4 regions of the Vibrio sp. E150_018 genome follow, and region 1 is predicted to be linked to each of the others. Evidence: predicted binding sites of a transcription regulator. Region 1 holds the regulator's gene; each other region holds the start of a gene.
What was found. The regulator MetJ, encoded in region 1, represses methionine synthesis genes. The targets are predictions, from matches to a motif close to TTAGACNTNTANANGTCTAA.
Positions count from the first base shown of each region.

Region 1 (5,178 bases):
TTGCGGTAACTCTTTTGAGTTCAACTCTACGCTAGCAAAAGAATCTATCCACCTAGACGTATGTGACAAATGTCACCCGTTCTACACTGGTAAGCAACGTATCGTTGATACAGGCGGCCGTGTTGATCGCTTCAACAAGCGTTTTGGTGCACTTAGCAGCAAAAAATAATCTACCACTAAACTATTTTAGTGAAAGACAGAATTTTAAAGGGATGCTTCGGCGTCCCTTTTTTGTTACCTGAAAAACGTTATTACTTGAAATTAACGATATTGACTACCAAGTTAACTTTTGATCCTTTAAAATTACCTTCCCCCCTACTAAATCTAATAATTAGGAAACATTCGCTATGTCTGATGATCAGCAACAAAATGATTTTCGTCAAAAAGCACTGGATTACCACGCTAAACCTACCGCTGGTAAAATTGCTATTGCTTTAACTAAACCTGCCGATACGGCGGAAGATCTAGCTTTGGCTTATAGCCCTGGTGTTGCTGAACCGGTACGTGAAATCGCCTTAAATCCTGATAATGCTTATAAATATACTGCCAAAGGTAATACGGTTGCGGTTATTTCAAATGGTACGGCTATTCTAGGTTTAGGTAATTTAGGCCCATTGGCATCAAAACCTGTGATGGAAGGTAAAGCGCTTTTATTTAAGCGTTTTGCTGACTTAGACTCGATTGATATTCAAGTGAAACACCGCACTATCGATGAGTTTGTCGATACCGTTGCAAACATCGCGGATACTTTTGGTGGCATTAACTTAGAGGATATTAAAGCCCCAGACTGTTTTGAGATTGAGCGTCAGTTAATTGAGCGCTGTGATGTGCCGGTTTTCCACGATGACCAACACGGTACAGCCATTGTTACGGCTGCTGGTATGCTGAATGCCATTGAGCTACAAGGAAAAAAATTATCTGAGTGTAAAATTGTTTGTTTAGGCGCAGGGGCAGCAGCGGTTGCCTGTATGGAACTATTGATCAAATGTGGCGCATTACGTGAAAAAATCTACATGCTAGATCGTAAAGGCGTGATTCATACTCGTCGTGATGATTTGAATGAATATAAGCAATTGTTTGCCAACAATACAGACATGCGTACTTTGGAAGATGTGATTGCAGGGGCGGATTTATTCTTAGGCGTTTCTGGTCCAAACCTTCTACCACCTGAAGCTCTAGCATTAATGGCTGATAAACCTGTGGTATTTGCTTGCTCAAACCCAGATCCAGAAATCAAACCTGAACTGGCAGAAAAAGTGCGTAATGATTTAATTATGGGTACTGGTCGTAGTGACTATCCGAATCAAGTAAACAACGTTATTTGTTTCCCATTCATTTTCCGCGGTGCATTAGATGTGCGTGCTAGTGAAATTAATACCGAAATGAAATTAGCAGCAGTGGAAGCGATTCGTCAATTAGCAAAACAAGAAGTGCCAGTAGAAGTCCTGAAAGCTGCTGGTGTTGATTCACTATCATTTGGCCCAGACTACATCATTCCAAAACCAATGGACCCGCGTTTGCTTTCTAAAGTTGCGGGTGCAGTCGCTCGCGCAGCAGTGGAGTCGGGCGTTGCTCGTATTGAGTTGCCAGAGCAGTATAAGTAAAAAGATAAACTCGAATGCTAGGGCGCTTCGCTTCTCGTAGCTCGAATACAACAAAGCCCGCTCAAATCATTTGAGCGGGCTTTGTTTTTCTTTTTCGATAAACGAGTTACGACAATCCGAGTAACGTATTAATCATCAAACGCTTCGAATTCAATGCCCATTTCGGTCATTAAACGTTTTACTTCTGTTGGGATGTCATCTGGGCGATCTTTACGTAAATCTTCATCAGTTGGTAAAGGTTGCCCTGTATAAGCATGCAAGAATGCCTCACACAATAGTTCACTGTTGGTCGCATGGCGCAAGTTGTTGACTTGGCGGCGAGTGCGTTCATCGGTTAATACTTTAAGAACTTTTAATGGGATAGAAACCGTGATCTTTTTAACTTGTTCGCTTTTCTTTCCATGCTCTGCATATGGGCTAATGTACTCACCGTTCCAATCTGCCATCACGCACCTTCGTTGTTTAATATCTGTAATTTTAGTGGCTAAGTGCTAATTTTAGGGGCATTTACCGCCGAAAGTAAAGACATTTAGATGGCTAGAGGTCTTGACGTCCTAATTACCTAGGGATAAAGTACTAGTATACCTAAGTGACTTGGGTATATATCTTATTTTTAGCCATGCCATTGTAGGTGGATTTTTATACTTGGGTATATGATCCTTATTACTTCAAAGCAGTACATAGTTTTAATTTTTTAATTGCGTTTGTGCAAATAGCGCTTTGGAAAGATTTTAGTATAGTGGTTTATATTGATTGCGATTGCAAAAGGAAAGGAATACGCCAATGAGTTCAAGAAAGCCAGCAACTGTCGCCGTTCGTACCGGTATTGAATCGGATAGCCAATATCATGCGGTGGTTCCACCGATTTATCTATCGACCAACTATGGCTTTCCAGCTTTTGGTGAAGTGCCTAAGTATGACTACACTCGCTCTGGTAACCCTAACCGTGGTTTGCTTGAACAAACATTATCTGAACTTGAAGAAGGTGCTGGTGCAGTCATCACTAACTGTGGTACGTCTGCACTAAATTTATGGGTTTCAGCCTTTATTGGCCCTGATGATCTGATTATTGCACCACATGACTGCTACGGCGGCACCTACCGCTTATTTAATACTCGAGCACAAAAAGGCGATTTTAAAGTTCAGTTTGTTGACCAATCAAATCAGACAGAATTTGATGCCGCTATCGAGAAAAAGCCAAAACTCATTTTATTAGAAACACCATCAAACCCATTAGTGCGTGTGGTCGATATTGCTAAAGCCTGTGCAAAAGCTAAGCAAGTAGGTGCGTTAGTGGCGGTTGATAACACCTTTCTGACACCGGTATATCAAAAACCATTAACCTTGGGCGCAGATTTTGTTATTCACTCTACGACGAAGTACATCAATGGACATTCTGATGTCATTGGTGGCGTGATTATTTCGAAAGCCCCTGAGCATGTAGAAACGCTTTCATGGTGGGGTAACTGCATTGGTGCAACTGGCACACCGTTTGATAGTTACATGACATTACGCGGCTTAAGAACATTGGCAGCACGTATGCGAGTACATGAAGAAAGCGCGCAAGACTTATTGGCGTACTTACAAGAACAGCCATTAGTTGGCACTATTTATCATCCGAGCCTACCAGAGCATCCGGGGCATGATATTGCCAAAGCACAACAGAGTGGTTTTGGCTCTATGCTGAGTTTTGAAATCAATGGCAGCATGGAACAATTAAAGACCTTTGTCGGTCAATTAGAGCTATTCTCTCTGGCGGAATCGTTAGGCGGAGTAGAGAGCTTGATGTGTCACCCATCATCGATGACTCATCGAGCGATGTCAGATGAAGCACAAGCAGAAGCGGGGATCTCACCGTTGTTGTTGCGTGTTTCTGTTGGATTAGAAGATAGTCAGGATTTAATCGCTGATTTAGAGCAAGCTTTTAAAAAAGCACAAGAGGTAGCGTAAATGACATCTGCTCGTCAGTTACACAAATTTGGTGGTAGTAGTCTGGCCAACCCAGAGTGCTACAAACGAGTCGCCAACATCTTACAAGAATATTCATCTCCAGCCGATTTAGTTGTGGTGTCGGCTGCTGGGAGTACTACCAATCGATTAATTGAGTGGATTACTGCGTTAGAAAAAGATGGTCGAATCGCCCATGAAGTGCTGCAGGAATTACGACAATTTCAACTCGGTTTAATCGAAGAATTATTACCAGAAGAAAAAGCAAAACCGCTACTTGACTTAGTTAATCAAGAGTTTATGACGTTGGGTGAGATTAATGGCCCAGTGACGGAAGTGATGCGAGCTAGCATTCTAGGCCATGGTGAAGTCTGGTCATCTCGCTTATTAGCCGCGTTGTTGTCTTATCTTGATATGGAAGCGGTGCAGCTTGATTCGCGTGATTTTTTACGAGCTGAGCGTGGCGCACAACCCGAAGTGGATCGTGGCCGCTCGTTACCTCTTCTAAAAGAAAAATTAGCTCAACACGGAAAATTACGTGTAGTGATCACAGGTTTCATGGCGCGTAATGATGCAGGTGAAACCGTACTGCTTGGCCGTAATGGTTCCGACTACTCTGCTACCGTGATTGGCGCATTAGCTGAAGCATCTCGAGTCACCATTTGGAGTGATGTGGCGGGTGTATATAGCGCCGATCCTCGTAAGGTCACGGATGCTTGTTTGCTACCTTTACTGCGTTTAGATGAAGCCAGCGAGTTAGCCCGTTTAGCCGCGCCAGTATTACACAGTCGTACCTTGCAGCCAGTTGCTCAAAGCGCCATGGATTTAAGCCTACGTTGCAGCTACCAGCCAGAATCAGGTTCTACCCGTATTGAGCGAGTATTGGCATCAGGTCGTGGGGCGAAAATCATTACTTCGCTTGATGAAGTGCTACTGATTCAAATTCACTTTGGTGCAGGACATGACTTTACTCGTTTAGAATCAGACTTAATACGTTCGTTAACACGATCACAATTGCAGCCATTAGCGATGCAATCTCAACCGGATCAAGGCTTAGTGTCTTTAGCGTATACTGCTGAAATTGCTGCTGGTGCGATGACGTATTTGCAAGACACCGCAATCGGTGCAGAAATTAAATTGCTCGAAGGTTATTCGATGGTCGCAGCCGTTGGCGCTGGGGTAACGATCAACCCAAATCATTGTTATGGTTTTTACCAACAACTAAAAAATGCGCCAGTAGAATTTATTTCAGAAGCCGATTCTGGTTTAAGCCTAGTAGCTATTTTACGTAAAACCAATGTTGCTGAATTGGTCGTTGCGGTTCACTCTCAACTATTCCAAGCACAGAAACGAGTTGCAATTGCTTTATGTGGTAAAGGTAATATTGGCTCAAGTTGGTTGGAATTATTTGCTGAGCAAAAAGCCGATCTCGAAAAGCGTCGCGGCATGAGTTTTGATTTAGTTGCGGTAGTTGATAGTCAAACCTATTGGCTCGATTTAAATGGTATCGACCCTGCTCAAGCATTAACTCGCTTTGAGGATGAGTCGGTGGCTAATGACGGTCAAGCTTGGTTACATACTTTAGCGCATCAAACCGATTACCACGAAGTTGTAGTGATGGATGTGA
Region 1 covers NZ_JBHGNY010000006.1:87,296-92,473, forward strand. Annotated here, with positions in the region: gene rpmE (50S ribosomal protein L31) at 1-169, shown strand, start outside; gene ACE3G9_RS08305 (malic enzyme-like NAD(P)-binding protein) at 348-1,604, shown strand; gene metJ (met regulon transcriptional regulator MetJ) at 1,733-2,050, opposite strand; gene ACE3G9_RS08315 (O-succinylhomoserine (thiol)-lyase) at 2,388-3,554, shown strand; gene ACE3G9_RS08320 (bifunctional aspartate kinase/homoserine dehydrogenase II) at 3,555-5,178, shown strand, end outside.

Region 2 (5,178 bases), on a different contig from region 1:
GTTCAAATACATGCATACCCGGTTTAACCGGAGCCGGTGGTGTGTAAGCTTGCCAGTCAATATTCACCTTATTGGCGCGAGCTTGCTCTAACGTTACTGGCTTAGTACGCGGACGCTTACGTGCGTGTTGCTCACGCACACGGTCGTAATCTAGGTTTAATTTTTCAACAAAGGCTGGACGTAAAGTGTCAGAAAGCAGAGCTGAACATACCCCAACAGCCCTAGAAGCATTGTTTACATACACCACTGGTTGAGAGTAGTTTTGCTCAATTTTCACCGCGGTGTGGGCTTTTGAGGTTGTTGCCCCACCAATCAGTAATGGCAAGTCAAAACCTTGACGCTCCATCTCTTTAGCCACATGCACCATTTCATCAAGTGATGGCGTAATAAGACCAGATAAACCAATAATATCAACGTTTTCTTCTTTGGCGACTTTCAAGATAGTTTCGGTTGGCACCATCACACCAAGGTCGATGATTTCGTAGTTATTACATTGCAACACTACTCCAACGATGTTTTTACCAATATCGTGTACATCCCCCTTTACTGTCGCCAGTAAGATCTTACCGTTAGTTTGTCCAACTTGTTTTTCAGCATTGATAAAAGGCTCTAAATAAGCCACCGCTTGTTTCATCACACGCGCCGACTTTACTACTTGAGGAAGGAACATTTTACCTTCACCAAATAAGTCACCGACCACGTTCATGCCATCCATCAACGGCCCTTCAATTACCTCAAGAGGTTTGGCAGCTTTAGTTCGAGCTTCTTCGGTATCTTCAACAATAAACTCTGTAATACCTTTTACTAATGCATGCTCAAGACGCTTTTCTACTTCCCAAGTACGCCATTCTAATAGAGCAGGATCTTCCGCTTTGCCTACGCCATTTGAACGATATTGTTCGGCAAGTTCGAGTAAGTTTTCAGTCGCATCAGAATGACGGTTAAGTACCACGTCTTCCACCGCATTACGCAGTTTTTCCGGTACGTTATCGTAAATTTCCAATTGGCCTGCGTTAACGATTCCCATATCCATACCGCGTTTAAAACAGTGATAGAGGAATACCGCATGAATCGCTTCACGTACGTAGTTATTGCCACGGAATGAGAAAGAAACGTTAGAGACACCCCCAGAGATCATTGCATAAGGGAGATCGCGTTTAATATCACCGACAGCTTCAATAAAATCGACGGCGTAGTTATTGTGCTCATCAATACCGGTCGCGATGGCAAAAATATTAGGGTCAAAAATCACATCTTCTGGTGGGAAGCCCACTTCATCAACCAGAATACGGTAAGCCTTAGTACAAATTTCGGTTTTACGTTCACGAGTATCGGCTTGACCCACTTCATCGAATGCCATCACGATCACTGCCGCGCCATAGCGACGGATCAATTTGGCTTGCTCAATAAAGTTCTCAACCCCTTCTTTCATTGAGATAGAGTTGACGATGCCTTTGCCTTGCACGCATTTCAAGCCAGCTTCAATAACGTCCCATTTAGAGGAATCAACCATAATAGGTACTTTAGAGATTTCTGGCTCAGAGGCACATAGATTCAGGAAGCGTTCCATACAAGCTTTGGCATCGAGCATTCCTTCATCCATATTGATATCGATGATTTGCGCGCCATTGGCTACTTGTTCACGAGCCACATCAAGCGCTTCATCATATTGCTCTTCAACAATCAGACGCTTGAACTTAGCAGAACCGGTTACGTTAGTACGCTCACCAACGTTCACAAATAATGAATCTTTATCTATGGTAAGCGGTTCTAGACCCGATAGGCGACAGGCTTTTGGTAGTTCAGGCAATGCGCGAGGTTTTACCCCTTCAACAACACGTGCCATCTGACGAATATGTTCAGGTGTAGTACCACAACAACCACCCACCATATTTAAGAAACCACTTTCTGCCCACTCTTGAATGTGCTTAGCCATTTCACGAGGCTCAAGATCATATTCACCAAAGGCATTTGGCAGGCCAGCATTCGGGTGAGCAGAAACATGACTTTCTGAAATGCGCGATAGTTCTTCAACATATTGACGTAGTTCATTCGGTCCTAGTGCGCAGTTGAGGCCAAATGACAGCGGCTCAACATGACGTAGTGCATTATAAAATGCTTCCGTGGTTTGCCCTGACAGCGTACGGCCAGAGGCATCTGTAATGGTGCCAGAAATCATTACTGGCAATTTGAAGCCAAGTTCATCAAACACACTTAACACCGCGAAAGCACAAGCCTTGGCATTTAAGGTATCAAAGATGGTTTCAATCATAATGATATCTGCGCCACCTTCGATTAGCGCGCGAGTAGATTCAGAGTAAGCAGTCACTAACTCATCAAAGCTGACATTACGAAAGCCAGGGTCATTTACATCAGGAGAAATTGAGCAGGTACGATTAGTTGGCCCTAGAACGCCGGCAACAAACCTTGGTTTATTTGGCGTTTTTGCTGTCCATTCATCAGCCGCTTCACGCGCAAGTTTCGCCGCAGCAAAGTTTATCTCTGCACTTAAGCTTTCCATGTCGTAATCAGCCATCGCGATAGTGGTGGCATTGAAGGTATTGGTTTCTAGAATATCAGCACCAGCAGCTAAGTAGTCACTGTGCAGCTCTTTAATTAACTGCGGTTGAGTTAAAACCAATAAGTCGTTATTACCTTTAAGGTCACTATGCCAATCCGCAAAACGTTCTCCTCGATAATCATTTTCTTGCAATTGATGAGACTGGATCATGGTTCCCATGCCACCATCAATCAATAAAATTCGAGATTTTAATAACGTTTGAATTTGATGTTTTACTTCATTGTGATGAGAATTTGCGCTTCCAGCCACGATATAACCTCTTTCCTTAAGTCTTTGATATACCCAAGTGACTTCAAGTTGCAGAATTCAGAGATTCATCCAGCCCTTTAGGCAAGGAAGATTGGAAAGGAATGTAATCACCTTTCAAACCAATCTGACGCCGTATAAAGAGCTAGTTAAAACAAGCTTTATACTGCATTAAATTGAATAGAGATTGAACAACTATGATCGTATTCAATTTGCCTTGCCTAAAGCTTGTTTTATTCTTGCTGAAACTTGCCACTTGAAGTTACTTGGATATACATCCTAACATAGAAATCTAGACGTCTAAAATAAGTTTTAAATATCTAATATATCCTTTTTAACATGCTTTTTATCTGCTTTATTCCAATCTTGTTAAAAATATATTGATATTTATTGATAAGCGCATGAAAATTGCAAAATTACAGTTTGTTACATTAGTCAAGGTTAAACTATGTCGGTCTATAATACCCTTTGCTTCCTATCGTTTGCTGCGATGGTGATTGCATTGATTAACAGTAAATTTGGTCGCCTACAAACGACAATTGCTATTACAGCGGGCTCTATGATGCTCTCTCTAATTATTATTATTGCAGGTTATAGCGGCTGGTTTAACCTTATCGATATCGCTTCAAAAACAATAACGGAAATTAATTTTGAGAGTTTCCTATTAAATGGTGTGCTTGGTTTTTTGCTATTTGCAGGTGGTCTAGGTATCAAGTTACCGCATTTTTCTGATCAAAAATGGGAGATTGCCATCCTTGCTTTTGGTGGCACTTTATTCTCTACTTTCTTTATTGGTTTCAGTTTATATGCGATTTGTGATGCAATTAACATTCACATTGATTTGATCTACTGCATCCTGTTTGGTGCACTTATCTCGCCAACCGATCCCATTGCAGTACTGGCCATTGTTAAAAAACTCCAAGCACCGCAACGTATTTCAACTCAAATTGAAGGCGAATCTCTTTTTAATGATGGTATTGGATTAGTTATTTTCGTTACTATCTTTACTGTTGCCTTCAGTGGCCAGGCTCCTACCCCTGGCGGCGTACTAACATTATTCTTACAAGAAGCAGTAGGTGGTATTGCCTACGGTCTTGTTCTAGGTCTCATATTCCACTACCTAATCAGTTCAACCAACGATCACTCAATGGAATTATTGTTGATGATCTGTATTCCAACCGCCGGTTACGCTTTTGCTGAAACCCTTGATGTATCAGGCCCATTGGCGATGGTTGTTTCTAGTATAATGATAGGTAACTGGACACGCTATGTTGGATTTTCTAAAGAAAGTACCGAGCACATGGATCACTTCTGGGAACTAATTGATGAATTCCTCAACGGTATCCTATTCTTACTTATTGGTATGTCGTTATTATTATTCGAGTTTCACTCAGAAGATTGGATCATGATGGCCATTGCAATACCACTGGTTCTACTGTCACGCTTCTTAAGTGTTTGGATTCCATTTATCGGCTTTAAGCGTTTTAGAACTTACAACAAATGGTCAGTAAAAATCCTAACTTGGGGGGGGCTACGTGGTGGTTTAGCACTGGCTATGGCACTATCGATTCCACATGATAAGTACTTTGTAACCGATGGTAATATTGATATTAAAGAGATCATCATGGTGATGACCTATGCGGTAGTGGTATTCTCGATCCTAATTCAAGGCTCAACGATTACCCCAATGATCAATAAAGCCAAAGTGGTACAAAAACAAATGGAAGAAGCGGATCAACTACGCGCGCAAGTAGAAGCGGATTCGCAAGATCAGGAAAATAAGCCAAGTTAATTAATACCAATCACAACGCTTCACAAAAAAAGCAGCATAACGTTAAGGCGTAATTCCAAATAGTTATGCTGCTTTTTTATTACTACTAAGTTTATCGATACTAAACTGTACTAAGACTTTATTTATCAATCATCTTTAGTAAAATTCTCTATCGAAAAATGGTCAAGATCGTAAGGCGTTTGCTGGTAAACACAGTAATTTAACCAATTAGAAAATAACAAATGACCATGACTTCTCCAACTGGCAATCGGTGGATTATCTGGATTATCATTTGGATAATAGTTCACAGGAATTGCAGGCTCCATCCCTTCAGCTAGATCTCGCACATATTCATTGTGTAGAGTATGAGAATCATATTCGGGGTGTCCTGTGACAAATACATGTCGTTTATCTTTGCTACTCGCGAGGTAAACGCCAGCATCCTCAGAAGTGGCTAAAATATCTAAAGTTGTATGTTCAGATAAGTATTCAGCGGTAAAGTCGGCATAGCGAGAGTGAGGCGCTAAGAAGTTATCATCAAATCCTCTAACTACCGGATGAAACTCGCTAACCACATCAT
Region 2 covers NZ_JBHGNY010000002.1:146,161-151,338, reverse strand. Annotated here, with positions in the region: gene metH (methionine synthase) at 1-2,830, opposite strand, end outside; gene ACE3G9_RS03340 (cation:proton antiporter) at 3,276-4,619, shown strand; gene metA (homoserine O-succinyltransferase MetA) at 4,745-5,178, opposite strand, start outside.
Region 2: a site for MetJ is predicted at 3,112-3,131, ahead of ACE3G9_RS03340 (cation:proton antiporter). Genes of this name have one in related genera too.

Region 3 (5,178 bases), on a different contig from region 1:
TAAATGGCAAGCCTTTCGCAATCGCCGTTCGAACATAATCGGCCGCTAAGTTTTCCATTAAGTTATTTTTCATGGTCATGGTCAACAAGGCAAAATCACCAATCAAATAACAAAACAGCGGCAACACCGCATGCCAAAGCACATCTTTAATTTGCTCAGGCAGAGTGAAATAGTCAAAGTCATCGCTAACAAAACCGCCCATCGGAAACCATTCCAAATGAAAGCTAAATAAACTGAGCAACAGTACCCCGATCACATAACCGGGTAGCGCAAAACCGACAAAAATAAAAATAGAACTAGAGGCATCAATCACACTGCCATGGCGCAGTGCTTTCATGTAACCAAGAGGAATAGAAATAAGGTAGCTAATTAAAAACGTCATTCCACCATAAAATAATGAAATCGGTAGACGTTCGGCAATCATATCGGTGACAGGTTCGTAATAGCGTGTAGATTCACCTAAATCGAACTGAACCAACTTTTTCAGCCATAACCAATAAGCTTGAGGAATAGGCTTATCTAGGCCATAAAATTCATTGAGTTCCGCTATTTGATCATCGGACAATGCATTGTTACCACCATGAGTCACGCTACTGGATGTCGCGACCTCGCCTTGCTGCATCTGTAAGCTAAGCAACATGCGCTCAACCGGCCCACCGGGCACAAAGCGAGTTAAGGTGAAAATCAGCAAAGTAATGCCAATAAAGGTAGGAATGACGAGTAAGAGTCTTCTAAAAATATACGCTAGCATCCAATCCAGCCTGTCATCAATTAATTATCTTTGTAAGATCACTTATATATTTTCTGCCAAATACTTAGGCACATACTTAATACTATCTAACACAACATCGGCGAGTGTCTGCGCTTCATCGGTGACAGCCTTGCCGCTACGCACTAAAATTTTGGTTTTCACACCGGCCGCAATGGCAGCTTTCATATCATCCGCTTTATCACCAATCATTACTGAACGTGACATATCAATATCGAGTTCTTCTTGAGCCGAAATAAACATACCAGGTGCGGGCTTACGGCAATCACACGCTTGAGCGTATTTTTCTACCGAGCCTTCAGGATGATGCGGGCAATAATACAAACCATCAAATTCCACGCCTTGGTCAACGAAATTCCAATCCATCCATTCGGTTAGCGTCAAAAATTCTTTTTCAGAATAATAGCCACGAGCAATACCAGATTGATTGGTCACAAGAACTAATTGGTAGCCTAAATCTTTCAGCGCTTTGGTTGCCTCAAACACACCGTCGATGTATTCAAAATCATCCACTTTACTTACATAACCATGGTCGACATTAATGACGCCATCACGATCGATAAAAACGGCAGGTTTAGACAAAATAACACACTCTCTTTAAGGCTGCTTTTGCAGATAGAAAACAAAAGTATTCAATAAAATATTAATTAATAATTATTGCACGCTTTGCTTTGCTCTTCATTAGATTAATAAGAATAGTCCAAATTAAACACTTTAGACGTCTAGACGTAAAAATATCTATTGACTTGAGGTAGTGAAAACCATAGCATCGTCTACTAAATCTCAGTCACAATGTACGTTTTCACTAAAATTTGGATTTATTGAAAGTGGAATATATTACTAAGTCAGGTTGTTAAATGATTGAAATTAATCAAGTCAACAAAGTGTTCTATCAAGGCAGCAAGGAAATCCCTGCACTGGTAGACATCAATCTTCATATTCCTCAAGGGGAAATCTTTGGTGTGATCGGCTCATCAGGTGCTGGGAAAAGCACTCTTATTCGTTGCGTTAACATGCTTGAAGCCCCGACGTCTGGTTCTGTTTTGGTCGATGACTTAGACCTCACTAAACTTTCTTCTAAAGAATTAGGCCAAGCTCGCCGTAATATCGGCATGATTTTCCAACATTTTAACTTATTATCTTCTCGCACGGTTTTTGATAATGTGGCGCTACCTTTAGAATTAGCGCAAACGCCGACCACTGAAATTGAGCTACGTGTGACTGAGCTATTAGATTTAGTCGGCCTTGCGGACAAACGTGATACCTACCCTGCTAATTTAAGTGGCGGTCAAAAACAACGTGTTGCCATTGCCCGTGCATTAGCATCAAAACCTAAAGTTTTATTGTGTGATGAAGCGACGAGTGCGCTTGATCCAGCAACCACCAAGTCTATTTTAGAATTACTGAAAACCATTAATCAGCAACTTAATCTGACAATTTTGATCATTACCCATGAAATGGATGTGGTGAAAAATATTTGTGACAAAGTGGCCATCATAGGTGGTGGCCGCCTGGTTGAACAAGGTCTGGTAAGTGATATTTTTGCTCACCCTAAGACAGAGCTAGCGCAAGAGTTTATTCGCTCAACCTTAGATTTATCGATTCCTGAAGATTACAAAGATCGCCTGCAAGCGACTCAACAGGAGGGCTCAATTCCTCTAGTACGTCTTGAATTTACTGGCTCAACTATTGATGCTCCAGTGATCAGTCAATTATCTCGCAAGTTTAATGTCGATGTCAGTATTTTAAACTCCGATATTGATTACGCTGGCGGGGTTCGTTTTGGCTTAATGGTTGCAGAACTGTTTGGTGAAAAAGAACTTGTTGATCAATCCATTAACTTCCTAAAAGACCACAATATTAAAGTCGAGGTGCTTGGCTATGTTTTATGATCAAATCATGGATTGGTATTACGATCATCGCACTTTCCGCCTAATTTGGGGCGCGACCTGGGAAACTCTGTACATGGTCGGTGTTGCTGGTTTAATCGGCTTTATCATTGGTATTCCAATGGGCGTGATTCTACATATCACGAAAAAAGGCGGCTTAATTGAAAACCGTACCGTAAACATGATACTTGGTGCCGTCGTCAATATTGGTCGTTCCGTACCTTTCTTAGTGTTAATGGTTGCCATCATTCCATTTACGACCTTTTTAATTGGTAAGTTTATTGGAACCACTGCCGCAATTGTTCCTCTCACCGTGGGCGCTATTCCTTTTATTGCTCGTTTAGTGGAAAGTGCATTGGTTGAAGTGCCAAGCGGCCTGATTGAAGCGGCACAATCTATGGGTGCAAGTCCAATACAAATTATCCGTAAGGTATTGTTACCAGAAGCTTTACCTTCTATTGTTAACACCATTACTATCACCCTAGTGACCTTAGTGAGCTATTCAGCCATGGCGGGAACCGTTGGCGGTGGTGGCCTAGGTGATGTGGCGATGCGTTATGGTTATCAACGCTATCAGCCGGACATAATGTTCATTACTGTGGTGTTACTAGTAGTAGTGGTACAAATTATTCAAATGGTCGGTGATCGAATCGCCAGCCGAGTGGATCATCGTTAATTATAACAAATAGACCAGACTCATCATATCCAAAGTAATTGGAGTTGCAGTGAGACAGCAAGTGAATGAGACCTCATGAGCATAGCTCGCCTATGACTTTTTTAATTAAGAGTTTGAGGGGATCAACGGCGTCAATAAAGCTGCAGCTTCAAGTACGAAGGATATAGTCATAAAGAATGCATTTTTATACATGGAGATTAGTATATGAAATTGAAAAGCCTATTTAGCGCAGCTGCGGTTGCTACTTCACTACTTTTAACGGGCGCTGCTAATGCAGCCGATAACACCATCAATGTAGGGGTAATTGCTGGTCCAGAAGCACAAGTTGCAGAAGTCGCAGCAAAAGTTGCCAAAGAAAAATACAACCTTGATGTGAAACTCACTATATTCTCGGATTACATCATTCCTAACGCCGCTTTAAATGATGGTTCAATTGACCTAAACGCATTCCAACATTTGCCATACCTTGATAAGCAAATTAAAGATCGTGGTTACGAAATTAAGCCAGTTGGTAATACCTTCGTCTACCCAATTGCTGGTTACTCGAAAAAAATCAAATCACTTGATGAGCTGAAAAAAGGCGATAGCATCGCGATTCCAAACGATCCAACTAACGAAGGTCGTGCATTATTGCTTCTACAAGAGAAAGGTTTAATCAAACTCGCTGCAAATGCAGGCCTTGAAGCAACGCCTCTGGATATCGTAGAGAACCCAAAGAGATTAGATTTTGTTGAACTAGAAGCCCCACAGCTACCAAACTCATTACAAGACGTAGCAATCGCGATCATCAACAACACGTTCGCGGCTCAAAATGGTTTAACGACTGAAGAACATGGTGTATTTGTGGAAGATAAAGAATCTCCATATGTAAACCTAATCGTTGCGCGTAAAGACAATGCCGATAGCGAAAATGTGAAGAACTTTGTGAAAGCATACCAAACAGACGAAGTTTACCAAGAAGCAATGAAACTGTTTAACGGCAGCGTTGTTAAAGGTTGGTAATCCAGCATTAAAGTCACTTAGGTATTAAGGGTAGCTAAATTAGCTGCCCTTTTTTGTATCTCGATTTTGCTGTAAAGGAAATGGATTGAAACAAATTATTCATGAGATTTAGGTAATATTGATCACACACGCCACTAGACTTACACCTGTAAGCTAGATATTCTAGCGTACACTTGTAGCCTGAAACTTGGTCATTTATGAAAACACAAAATCCTCCTTTCATTTGGTTAAATGTCTTCATCTTCGCTAGCAGTATGTTGCTTGCGGTAGTTGTTGCGCCAATTTACTTTATTATCAATGACATTACCGTGGCACATTGGGTATGGCTCCTAGTCACTTTTAGCTTTTGTAATCTATGCATCACAGCAGGCTATCACCGCTTGTGGTCGCATCGAACCTATCAAGCTCATTGGTCTTTACGGTTTATTTTTGCTTTAGGTGGGGCGTTTGCTCTGCAAAATAGCGCGCTTCATTGGTCTTCAGATCACCGTGTTCATCACCGCCACGTTGATAATAACGACAAAGATCCCTACTCCGCTAAGCGTGGCTTTTGGTTTTCTCATATTGGTTGGATGTTACGCCACTACCAAAGCGCAGAAGTTTATTCGGATTACTCCAATTGCCGAGATCTACAAAAAGAAAAGATCGTCATGTGGCAACATAAATACTATATCCCTCTTGCTCTGTTAATGAGCTTAGGGGTTCCACTTTTATTAGGCATTATTTACCAAGATATTATTGGAATGCTTTTAATGGTTGGCGCAGTTCGTTTAGTGTTAAACCATCACACGACTTTCTTTATTAATTCTCTAGCGCATATCTGGGGAAGCCAACCTTATACC
Region 3 covers NZ_JBHGNY010000010.1:123,618-128,795, reverse strand. Annotated here, with positions in the region: gene ACE3G9_RS11360 (ABC transporter permease subunit) at 1-751, opposite strand, end outside; gene gmhB (D-glycero-beta-D-manno-heptose 1,7-bisphosphate 7-phosphatase) at 794-1,351, opposite strand; gene metN (methionine ABC transporter ATP-binding protein MetN) at 1,627-2,661, shown strand; gene ACE3G9_RS11345 (methionine ABC transporter permease) at 2,651-3,334, shown strand; gene metQ (methionine ABC transporter substrate-binding lipoprotein MetQ) at 3,539-4,336, shown strand; gene ACE3G9_RS11335 (fatty acid desaturase) at 4,534-5,178, shown strand, end outside.
Region 3: a site for MetJ is predicted at 1,484-1,503, ahead of metN (methionine ABC transporter ATP-binding protein MetN). Genes of this name have one in related genera too.

Region 4 (5,178 bases), on a different contig from region 1:
GGTACATGTTCGCCGTTGGGCCACCAAGATCTGAAATTGTGCCAGTAAAGCCCGGTACTTTGTCGCGAATGTCTTCCATCTCATTCAAAATAGACTCTTGCGAGCGGTTTTGAATAATACGACCTTCGTGCTCTGTGATAGAACAGAATGAACAACCGCCAAAGCAACCACGCATGATATTTACCGAGGTTTTAATCATATCGTAGGCTGGAATTTTTGCCTTGCCATACATTGGATGTGGGCGGCGTGCATACGGTAGACCAAACACAAAATCCATTTCTTCTGTTGAAAGCGGGATAGGGGCCTGGTTGACCCATAATTCACGGTCACCATGCTTTTGAATCAAAGCGCGGCCTGAATATGGGTTCGTTTCCAAATGCATAATACGACTAGCGTGCGCATATAGAATTCGGTCGTTATTTAATTTTTCAAACGGTGGTAAGCGAACCGCGGTGCTTTTTGAGTCATGACGCGGTTTGCGATCTAACTTTATCTGTTGCGGCTGAATTTCAATCGGTTGTGCCTGCGCTTTTTGAGCATCTTCCGCTTGCTGATCTTTAGATTGAGTATCGCAGTTGCTTTCTACTTCATACGGGTTAATTGGTACGAAGACGGCTTTGCTTGGTTTTTCGATACGTGAAGAATCAATGACCGTGTAGCCTTCTGGAACCGCAGGTAAGTTCACTGCGGTGCCACGGATGTGAGTCATTTCGCTGATTGATTCTTGGTTGGCAAGGCGATGGGCCACTTCAACCAAGGCACGTTCGGCGTTACCAAATAGAAGAATATCTGCTTTGGCATCAAATAATATTGAGCGGCGAACTTTATCTGACCAGTAATCGTAGTGGGCAATACGGCGCAAGCTTGCTTCAATGCCACCTAGAACAATAGGGGTTTCTTTGTAAGCTTCACGACAACGTTGTGAGTACACCAAAGTAGCACGATCAGGGCGTTTGCCCCCTTCGTTATTTGGCGTGTAGGCGTCATCGTGACGAAGTTTTCTATCAGAGGTATAACGGTTGATCATTGAATCCATGTTGCCAGCGGTAATCCCGAAAAATAGATTCGGTTTCCCTAACGCCATGAAGTCGTTTTTATTATCCCATTTTGGCTGTGCGATAATGCCAACACGAAAGCCTTGTGCTTCCAGTAATCGACCGATGATCGCCATCCCAAAACTTGGGTGATCAACATAAGCATCGCCCGTTACAATGATAATGTCACAGCTATCCCAACCAAGTGCATCCATTTCTTTTCGACTGGTCGGTAGGAAAGGCGCAGGACCAAAACATTCCGCCCAATACTTTGGATACTGGTCGATAGGTGTTGGCTTGGTGGATTGTTGAATGTCGCTGTACATAAAATGACCTCTAATTTGGGATGCCAAAGTATACAGATTAAGACCAAGATCGACTAGGATAAAAGTAAACTATTTTCATTCTATGCCCTTATTTATATAGGGGTTAAGGCATTATCGAAAATTGCGGATTCACCAAGATTTTTGTGATGAGTTTTGGTAGAGTCCGCAGCGAGTTAACTATTTAGATCAACAGCCCCTAGGATCCAGCCTAATGTATTCGTATTTATTAAATGTTATTCCGCCGATGTTATTTGGCGCTCAATGTGTGTTGTTAATGGTGTTGCTTAAAGGGGAAATTTGCCCGGGTCAGCGCGGACGCATTCATAAGCAATTCCCTGTTATTGGGGTAGCATGGTTGGCAATTAGCCCATTATTTTGGCCACTAGCATCGGTTGGTATTTTAATTCTGGCTTTCTTTTCTCAAGTAAAAGTCAGCAAAACTCGCGATTCAGGCCCACTTTGGCTACTTAAAGTCGCCAATGGGTTTGCGCTGGCTTATAACGTGTTTTTCATTCTAGGTTCAGACCGCCCGCAAGGTTTGTTCATGCTGTTTGCCATGTTGTTCCTAGGTGCAGGTTTAAGCCATGTACTACTAACTTTTGCTCGTACACGTTTGCAAGCATTCCACCGTTTATTGCCTGTTGCAGGTATCGTCGGCGCGATGCTGATTTGCTTAGCGGTATTATGGCAAACCCAGCAATATAGTTTGAATTACTTGCACAATACCATTTGGTCTTTAGTCGGCTGCTTTGGTTTGATCTTATTGGGAATTGTCGCTTCAAGCTGGCATATCTTTACTCAGAAAACCATTACTAAAGTACAACCTGCGCTTGGTTTAGTAATGAGTCTAGCCGCGATGGTAGGTTTTGCTGGATTATTGTTTTAAATAACTTGATTTATTCGAAAACGATTATTTTTGCTTCATCACAGAATTTATCTCAAACAACAACTATTCTTAGATTGTGACTTTTCTAAAGGAGCAATCAGATGGATTTAAGCAATGTAAAACGTTGGGATAGCATTATTCTACTCGGTATTGTGAACGAAAAACTAAGATTAGAATGCGACAGTTTTGAAGAGCTAGTCACCATGTATGAAATGGATGTAGAAGACTTGGTCGGTAAGCTTGATGTGCTTGGCTATCAATACGATCCACTGACGAATCAGTTTAAGGCGAGGTGAGTTTTCGAGTTTCGGAAATTCGTTGCTAGTGGCTCGAAAAAGAAGAGCCTCGAGTTATGAGAAGTGATGCGCTCTAGCAACGAGCCCCGCTAAATCACTTATCTTTTTGATGAATAAATTTACGTAGCTCGGAATCTCGTTGCTCGTGACTCGAAAAAGAACTACCTCGAGTTACGAGAAGCAAAGCGCTCTAGCAACGAGCCTCGCTAAATCACTTATCTTTTTGATGAATCAACTTACGGTACTCGGAGTCTCGTTGCTCGTGACTTGAAAAAGAACCCCCTCGAGCCACGAGAAGCGAAGCGCCCGAGCACCGAGCTACGCTTACACCATCTTTATCCCATCCAAATGACTCTGACACTGCTGCTTCGCCGTACTAAAAAACGCCTGCAAGTATCGTTTATCTTTTTCTGCGTGCCTAGTCGCGGCAAATAAACGCCGCCATAAGCCTTTTCCTAGAGGTTTACTGGTGATTAATCCCTGTCGTGAGAATTCACTGATTGCCCAGTTTGGTAATGCTGCAACACCTAATCCTGCCGACACCATTTGTACCAACATTAAAGTATTGTCTGCTTGTTTCCATTTTGCAGGTTCAACGCCGGCGGGTTGTAAGAAATGTTTCACTACATCCAAGCGCTGCTTTTGTACTGGGTAGGAAAGCATGGTTAATGCCGCGAGATCGTCGGGTTCGATGAATTCTTTATCGGCCAGTGGGTGATTGGTGGCAGTAATTAAACGCATTTCAAAATCAAATAACGGTTCATAATGCACTTCTGAACGCGGTTGAATATCGGAGGTGATCACTAAATCCAATTCACCAGCCACCAATGCCGGTAAAGGTTCAAAGCCAAAGCCTGATGAAAAGTCGAGCGTGACACTTGGCCATGCAATTTGATATTCCTTTAATGCTGGCATCAGCCATTGAAAGCAGGAGTGACATTCGATTGCCATGTGCAAACGGCCATTCACATCTTCTTTTAAGCTCGCGATATCATTTTCCGCTCGGGCAATTTTTGGCAGCACTTCATCGGCCACTTTTAAAAGGATTGCACCTTCAGAAGTGAACTTGATTGGGCGGGTTTTACGCAGAAATAATTTACCGCCAATGCGAGATTCAAGATCTTTCAATTGATGAGAAAGGGCGGATTGGGTGAGATGCAGTGCAGTCGCGGTAGCGGTTAATGAGCCTGTATCGCGTAAGACTGACAATGTCCGTAAATGCTTTATTTCTATCATTACTCATCCTCATGATGAAAAACTTTCCTTTAGAATTTTTAATAAAATTACTCCTTTATTTTGTGATTGTAAACGTCTAGATGGCTATTTGTTGTTGTGCATTGAAATAAATTCATAATCATTGTGAATGAATAGACATTGCTCATGTTGCTACAAAGCTCGATTATTTAGCCATCTAGACAGATAAATGTAGTGGTAATGCATCATTACAACGATTCGAATAACGCGCTTGAAAAATTATAAGGTAGGGACAATATGACGGCACAAAATAAAACCATCACACATATTCTGGGTTACCCACGTATTGGTGAAAAACGTGAGCTGAAATTTGCTCAAGAACAGTATTGGAAAGGCGAAATCGATCAAAATGCATTAAAAGCCGTAGGTAGTGAACTGCGTCAACGCCATTGGAATGATCAAACGGCGAGTGGTTTAAGTTATGTAACGGCTGGCGATTTTGCTTGGTATGATCATGTACTCACAACGAGCTTACTGCTAGGGCATGTACCCGCAAGGCATTCAAATGGTGGCTTTCCAGACCTAGATACCTTATTTAAAGTGGCACGTGGTCAATCGGCAAATAGTGAAGCTTCAAATTGTGGTTGTGGATCTGCTCATGAAGAAAGTGCCGGTGCCGCGGCATCTGATATGACCAAATGGTTTAATACTAACTACCACTACATTGTGCCGGAGTTTAGCCAAGACGACAGTTTTCAAGTGAGTTGGCCGCAATTGTTTGATGAAGTGAATCAGGCAATTCAAGCCGGGCACAATGTGAAGCCGGTTTTATTGGGCCCACTTAGCTACTTGTATTTAGGCAAAGAAGTCAATGAAGAAGAAGTCGAAAATGGCTTTGACCGTCTATCTTTATTGGCTCGGATTCTGCCTGTCTATCAAGCGATTCTGGCGAAATTGAAATCGCTTGGCGTAGAGTGGGTACAAATCGATGAACCTATTTTAAGCTTAGAACTAGAAGATAAATGGTCTAGTGCATTTAAATTGGCATATCAAATCTTACAAGGTGAAGTGAAGCTATTACTGACGACCTACTTTGATTCAGTGGAAGATAATTTGGTTAAAATTGTTGATTTGCCGGTTAATGGTTTACATATTGATTTGTCGGCTTCTCCAGAGCAACTTGAAGTAGTGCATAACTCAATCCCACAAGATTGGGTGTTATCGGTTGGCGTGATTAATGGACGTAATGTGTGGCGTGCCGATCTTGAATCTTGGCTTACAAAATTACAACCAATAAAAGCGCAGCGTGGTGATAATTTGTGGGTTGCGAGTTCATGCTCTTTATTACATAGTCCAATGGATTTAGAGCTTGAAACCGAATTGTCAGATGAAGTGAAAAGTTGGTTCGCTTTCGCTAAACAAAAACTCAATGAAGTAAGCTT
Region 4 covers NZ_JBHGNY010000015.1:61,775-66,952, reverse strand. Annotated here, with positions in the region: gene ACE3G9_RS13680 (YgiQ family radical SAM protein) at 1-1,360, opposite strand, end outside; gene ACE3G9_RS13675 (hypothetical protein) at 1,572-2,246, shown strand; gene ACE3G9_RS13670 (DUF4250 domain-containing protein) at 2,348-2,542, shown strand; gene metR (HTH-type transcriptional regulator MetR) at 2,867-3,778, opposite strand; gene metE (5-methyltetrahydropteroyltriglutamate--homocysteine S-methyltransferase) at 4,034-5,178, shown strand, end outside.
Region 4: a site for MetJ is predicted at 3,847-3,866, ahead of metE (5-methyltetrahydropteroyltriglutamate--homocysteine S-methyltransferase). Genes of this name have one in related genera too.